Linked DNA regions of Silvibacterium dinghuense. The protein of the gene in region 1 binds, or shares a complex with, the protein of each later gene. Links are inferred from orthologs where the notes say so. Each region holds a gene or a part of one and is shown on either strand. Other genes may lie near its edges.

What was found. Proteins that work in one complex are often made in the same cells at the same time.
Region 2: ESZ00_RS10505 (region 1) and pnp share a complex: the UniProt entries of both Bacillus subtilis proteins name them as parts of the possible RNA degradosome complex. The link is inferred for Silvibacterium dinghuense from one-to-one orthologs.

The regions. Positions count from the first base shown.
Region 1 is NZ_SDMK01000002.1:299,326-302,373, forward strand. What follows is about bases 4-2,762. They hold ESZ00_RS10505 (6-phosphofructokinase), read left to right. Parts: upstream 4-745; coding sequence 746-1,780; downstream 1,781-2,762. Other genes in these bases: ESZ00_RS10500 (aldehyde dehydrogenase (NADP(+))), read right to left, coding at 4-568; ESZ00_RS10510 (helix-turn-helix domain-containing protein), read left to right, coding at 2,015-2,329; ESZ00_RS10515 (LbetaH domain-containing protein), read left to right, coding at 2,424-2,762. In the rest of the region: more of ESZ00_RS10500, read right to left, coding at 1-3; more of ESZ00_RS10515, read left to right, coding at 2,763-3,048. UniProt on the Bacillus subtilis protein: Catalyzes the phosphorylation of D-fructose 6-phosphate to fructose 1,6-bisphosphate by ATP, the first committing step of glycolysis.
Region 2 is NZ_SDMK01000006.1:131,464-134,875, reverse strand. What follows is about bases 3-3,125. They hold pnp (polyribonucleotide nucleotidyltransferase), read right to left. Parts: upstream 2,748-3,125; coding sequence 258-2,747; downstream 3-257. Other genes in these bases: ESZ00_RS19745 (hypothetical protein), read right to left, coding at 3-55. Outside these bases: more of ESZ00_RS19745, read right to left, coding at 1-2; rpsO (30S ribosomal protein S15), read right to left, coding at 3,198-3,412. UniProt on the Bacillus subtilis protein: Involved in mRNA degradation. Catalyzes the phosphorolysis of single-stranded polyribonucleotides processively in the 3'- to 5'-direction. Necessary for competence development in Bacillus subtilis.

The DNA.
Region 1 (3,048 bases):
GATGCGCCGGGTGCGCCTTGACCACCACAGGATTGCCGGCCGCAAGCGCCGAAGCCGTGTCGCCACCGGCGACCGAAAAGGCCAGCGGAAAGTTGCTTGCTCCAAAGACAGCAACAGGCCCGAGCGGCACGAGCACGGTGCGTAGATCGGGGCGGGGAAGCGGCTTGCGCTCGGGCAGCGCCGTGTCGATGCGCGGGCTGGTCCACGAGCCTTCCTCTACCACATCGGCAAACAGCCGCAGTTGGCCTGTGGTCCGGCCCACCTCGCCCTGCAGGCGAGGCAGAGGCAGCGCCGTTTCAAGATGCGCGCGTTCGACAAGCTGCTCGGTAATCGCCTGGATGCGGTCAGCGACAGCGCGCAGGAATGCGGCGCGTTCCTTGCCCGAGAGTTTGCGATAGCTCGCAGAGGCTTCCTGCGCCAAAGTGACAGCGCGATCGACATCCGCCACGGAGGCGGGGAAGAAATCTCCGGGAAGTGTTTCACCGGTAACGGGATTGATGCCGTGAAAAGGTGCCGACGAAGCGGCAGCGCGATCTGCGCCCAGGAACGATACACCGAGTAGAGTCAAAGAGCCTCCGTTGCTGCTGGTCCGTAAGTTCAATTTGATTGTATGCGAAATTGAATCCGAAAAACTCTGGCTCTTGCAGTCATCCTGTAAGCAGCCGAACAGCTACAGGATATTTGGCAGCGCGGATGGTGGCCGGTATGATGCCAGCGTTGCAAATTTGCAGAGGAGACGGTAGCGATGCGAGTGGGTCTGTTGACGGGCGGCGGTGATTGCCCTGGGTTGAATGCGGTCATTCACGCGGTGGTCAAGAAGGGCATCATTCACTACGGCGACGAGTTCGTCGGATTCCTCGAGGGCTGGCGCGGTGTGCTCGACAACAACACCATTCCGCTGACCCTGGCCACGGTCGACGGCATCCTGACCAAGGGAGGCACCATCCTCAGAACCTCGCGCACCAATGTGCGGAAGATCGAGGGCGGCATCCAGAAGTGCGTGGAGACGCTGAAGGCCAACAAGCTGGACGCGCTGATCGCCATCGGCGGCGACGACACGCAGTCGGTAACGAATGCGCTCATCGAGGCGGGTGTGCCCGGAGTCGGCGTGCCCAAGACCATCGACAACGACCTGAACGGCACCGATGTCTGCTTCGGCTTCGACACCGCCGTTGGTATTGCTACCGAGGCGATTGACCGCCTGCACACCACGGCCGAAGCGCACAATCGCGTCATCGTCTGCGAGGTGATGGGCCGCGATGCGGGATGGATCGCGCTGACGGCAGGCGTGGCTGGCAATGCGCACGTCGTACTGGTGCCGGAAAAGCCGATCGATCTCGATCACGTATGCGCACTCCTCAAGTACAACCACGACCATGGCAAGAAGTACGGCATTGTCGTAGTCGCAGAGGGCGCAAAGCTGCCGAGCGGGGCTCAGACTACGGTTGGCAGCAAGGTCGACTCTTTCGGGCATGCGCGGCTGAGCGGCATCGCCCAGGCGCTGGCCGAGGCCATCGAAGAGAAGACCGGCTATGAAACACGTTCGGTGAATCTGGGGCATACGCAACGCGGCGGCACGCCTTCGGCCTATGACCGCATGCTGGCTACCCGCTACGGCCTGGCAGCGATCGACATGGTCCACAAGGGCGAATTCGGACGCCTGGTGGTGCTGCGCGGCACCGAGATCCAGAGCATCCCGTTGGCCGAGGCCATCTCGAAGAACCGCACCGTGGACGATCACTTTCTGGAGATCCTGACCGGACTGGAACCGAAGGTGTAAAGACCGGCTTCCGCAAGAGAAAAGCGGCAGAGCATAGGCTCTGCCGCTTTTTGTTTGAAAAGGAACCGGAAAGAGTACGAGATAGGACGGAAATTCCTTGAAAGACGCGGTAAAAACAGGATATAAGCAGGGCGGCTGGCCTAATTTCAGGAAATTCGTCCCGTTTTCCTGCATACCCTGGTAATGGACTTCATTCGGGCCGGACAGAAGCACGCTGCAGGTCAGGAGCCATACATGAAATCGTCGACGGTGCGTACGCATGAAACGCGCGAAGTGATGGATATACGGCAGGCGTCGGATTATCTCGGCATCAGCCCGGACACGCTCTACAAATACGCATCGGAGTCCTTCATTCCTGCCTTCAAGCTGGGAAACCGGTGGCGCTTCAAGAAGTCGCGGCTGGATGAGTGGATGGATCAGCAGTCCGGAGTCTCCATTGCGCCGGAGCCCATGGCGGAAGCGAAGACAGCAAAGCCTCGCCAGAAGAAGCCGGTGCGCGGCACGCGCGTGGCGTCGCGTGGCAAGAGCGCGGTGCTGAAGATTTCCTGATCCGTTGTCATCGTTTTCCTTGCCGAGGCCGGAGTGCTCCGCGGATGCTTTTCTCCGCATTCATGGATAGGCTAGAGGCTCTAGGGAAAAAGCGATGAGCGAGAGCGAGACAAGCACCATCACGACTTCCAACATCGATGTGCCAGGGTCTCATCGGGCGGATGCAGCAGGGGGTGATCCGACACTGATCGCAGCCTTCCCGCTGCAGGATCGGCTTCGTCGGCTTGCCTGGAATCTCTGTTACATCCTGCTCTACCGGACCTCTCCACGTCCCCTGCATGGGTGGCGCTCGCTGCTGCTGCGGGCCTTCGGCGCAAAGATGGGCGCGGCCTGCCATTTCTACCCGAAGTCTAAGATCTGGGCGCCGTGGAATCTGGTCTGTGAGGACCGTGTAACAGTGGCCGATGACGCGGAGCTCTACAATCCGTCACTGCTCCATCTCGATTCGCATGTCATCGTTTCGCAGGGCGCGTATATCTGCGGAGCAACGCATCGCTACGACGAGCCTTCCTTCCGTCTCGTATCCTTTCCGATGCGGCTCGGAGCCTATAGCTGGATCTGCGCGCGCGCCGCAGTGAATCCCGGCGTGAACGTAGGCAACGGCGCGATCCTCGCTCTCGGCTCTATCGCGACAAAGGACCTTGAGCCCTTCGGTATCTACGCTGGTGCTCCGGCGAAGAAGGTGAAGGAGCGCTCGCGCGAGGCGGTGCCCGCACCTT
Region 2 (3,412 bases), on another replicon or contig:
AGATGTCGAAGCCCGGGTCTTCGCCTTCCACGACGATGTACATGGACGCGCTCATTTTCGCAGTGTATCCCGTCTGCCTGCTCATATCGGATGCCACATCCGGGAAAAGGCTGCACGCCGTTATCCGGAGAGTTACCATTTCGGGCATCTTCAGGCTACTGGTGAACTCATCGGCGAATGCCAATCCGGGCGAGATGCCCCAACCGCCAAAAGCACAGGGGCTGTGCCGAAGCACAGCCCCTGTTGCATCCATCGAGTTACTGCTGAGGCCCGCGGTTGCCACCGCCAGTACCCGGGCCACGGCCACGGCCACGACGGCGACGCCGTCCGCCAGGACCACCGGGGCCGCGGCCGCCGGGGCGGCGCTCACCGGTTCCCTCGACCACAGGAACGCCGTCCGCGCGGTTGTAGTTGATTTCCTCGCCGCCCTCTTCGTCACCTTCTTCATCGTCGAAGTCATCGCCGCCTTCGATCGTGATGGTGCTGGCGTTGGAGGTGGGCTGCTTGTCTTCGTTCTTCGGCCGTTCCGGACGCTCCTGGCGCTCTGCACGCTCCGGACGCCGCTCACGCGGGGGACGCTGCTCGCCTTCACCCTCGCCCGAGGCCGAAATCTCACCAGCCGGTGCACCCGGCTCAGGCAGACCCAGCTTCTGACGCTGCTCCTTGAGCAGTGCCTTGCGGGAGAGCTTGATGCGGTTGCCTTCGATGCCCAGGACCTTCACCAGAACCTGGTCACCATCGCGCAGTTCATCCTTTACATCCTTCACGCGATGCTCGGCGATCTCGCTAATGTGCAGCAGACCGTCGGTGCCGGGGAAGATTTCGACGAAGGCGCCGAACTCGGCCAGGCGAACCACCTTGCCGAGGTAGGTCTTGCCCACTTCCGGCACGGCGGTCAGATCATTGATCATCGCGAGCGCCTTTTCGAGGCCCTCGGCATCGCTCGAAGCCACGTTCACGCGGCCGGTGTCGTCCACGTCGATCTTGACCTGCGTCTGCTCGATGATGCCGCGGATGGTCTTGCCACCGGGCCCGATCAGGTCGCGGATCTTGTCGGTGGGGATCTGCAGGGTGCGGATCTGCGGTGCGTACTTCGACTTGATGTCGCGCGGTCCGGCAAGGGCCTCGTCCATCTTGTCGAGCAGGAAGAGACGGCCGCGACGGGCCTGCTCCATCGCCTCACGCATGATCTGGCCGGTGATGCCGGAGATCTTGATATCCATCTGAAGGGCGGTGATGCCCTTGCGGGTACCGGCCACCTTGAAGTCCATGTCGCCGTAGTGATCTTCCGCGCCAGCGATGTCGGTCAGGATGGCGTAGTCCGCGTCTTCCTTGACGAGACCCATAGCCACACCGGCAACGGCAGCCTTCAGCGGAATGCCCGCGTCCATCAGCGCCAGCGAAGCGCCGCAGACCGAGGCCATCGACGAAGAACCGTTCGACTCGAGGATGTCCGAAACCACGCGCAGAGCGTAGGGAGAATCGGCTTCGCTCGGCAGAACCGCGGCAATCGCGCGCTCAGCCAGTGCACCGTGACCCACTTCGCGGCGGCCCACACCGGTCATACGGCCGGTTTCGCCAACCGAGAATGGCGGGAAGTTGTAGTGCAGCATGAAGCGCTTCTTCTGCTCGCCTTCGAAGGTCTCGATGCGCTGCGAATCGTCGTTCGTGCCCAGGGTCGCGGTCACCAGAGCCTGCGTCTCACCACGCGTGAACAGAGCCGAACCATGCGTACGGGGCAGCACGCTGGTCTCGATCGAGATCGCGCGGATCTCGTCGAAGGCGCGGCGATCCGGACGGATGCGGTCCTTGGTGACCTGCTCGCGGAAGGTGCGCTCGCGCAGAATCTCGTAGTACTCCTTGAGCTTCTTCTTCTCGGCAGCAGCGGTCTCGCCGTCGACGATCTCCTTGGCCAGCTCGTCCTTGATCTGCTTGACCAGCGCGTAGCTCTCGGTCTTCGCATGGGTCTTGGTGTCGAGGGCGTCCGCCAGGCGGGTGCCGATCTTAGCCTTCAGGGCTTCGTAGTAGGCGGTGTCGAACTCGGCAGCCTTGACTTCGCGCTTCGGCTTGCCAGCCTTGGCAACCAGTTCGTTGATGGCGGCAACGATCTTCTTGATCTCGCCGTGACCGAACTCGATCGCATCGACGATGGTGGTCTCGTCCGCTTCGCTCGCGCCGGCTTCGATCATCACAATGCCTTCGGCGGTACCGACGACGGTGATGTTGAGCAGGCTCTCACGACGCTCAAGGTAAGAGGGATTAATGACGAACTCGCCATTGACCTGGCCGACGCGCACCGCGCCCACCGGGCCGGCGAACGGGATGTCGGAGAGGGACAGAGCGGCGCTGGCGGCATTGATGCCGACGATGTCGGGATCGTTTTCCTTGTCCGCCGAGAAGACCAGGGCGATGACCTGGGTCTCGTTGCGGAAGCCTTCCGGGAAGAGCGGACGGATGGGGCGGTCGATCTGACGGCTGGTCAGGATCTCCTTTTCGCTCGGGCGGCCTTCACGCTTGATGAAACCACCGGGGATGCGGCCGCCTGCATAGGCGTACTCGCGATAATCGACGGTAAGGGGGAAGAAGTCGATGCCTTCCTTCGGGTCGGGCGAGGCGACGGCGGTGGCCAGCACTACGGACTCACCCTGGGTGACGAGCGCGGCACCGGGGGCCTGCTTGGCCATGCGGCCGGTCTCGAAATGCAGCTTTTTGCCGCCGGCCAGTTCTACGGTTACTTCCTGCTTCATGGAATCCTCGATTCAGGTCGTTGCGACGGATGCGGCTACCGCCACCAGGCGGAAGGCTCCATCGGGCGTCTGCTCCGCAGCCTGCAGAAAGCCGTGGAGGCTCCACGCGGAGCCTGGCCTGCAGTGCGCCGTCAGCGCGGAAAGCTGTGCCGCGCGGCGCGTCGGAGAGATCGCAGTTGGGAGGGGGTGCTTGCAAAGGGAGGGAAAAGAGAGCGGCTGGAATAACAGGGACTGCCAGAAACGGCCGTCCGTCGCGTGACCCGTATATCCAGAGGAGATTCGCATCAGCGCGTAGCTCTCCCGTCGCCCGCCGGGAGGGACGATTGCCCGCCCGGATCCATGGCCAGTTCCATGGAATGCGGCACAGCCACCCACTCCGGGGTCCGTCTGCCGCATCCTCGTTTCGCTTCCCGTCGCGTGCGCGTAGGAGACAAGGCTGTTTTCTTCTTGCTACTTGCGGATGCCCAGCTTGCCGATGACGTCGCGATAGCGATCGGTGTCGTTGGTCTTCAGGTAATCCAGCAGGCGGCGACGCTTGCTCACCAGCATCAGCAGGCCGCGGCGCGAGGCGTGATCCTTCGCGTGGGTCTTGAAGTGCTCGGTCAGCTCGGTAATGCGCGAGCTGAGGATCGCAATCTGCACTTCCGGGCTACCGGTATCGGTAT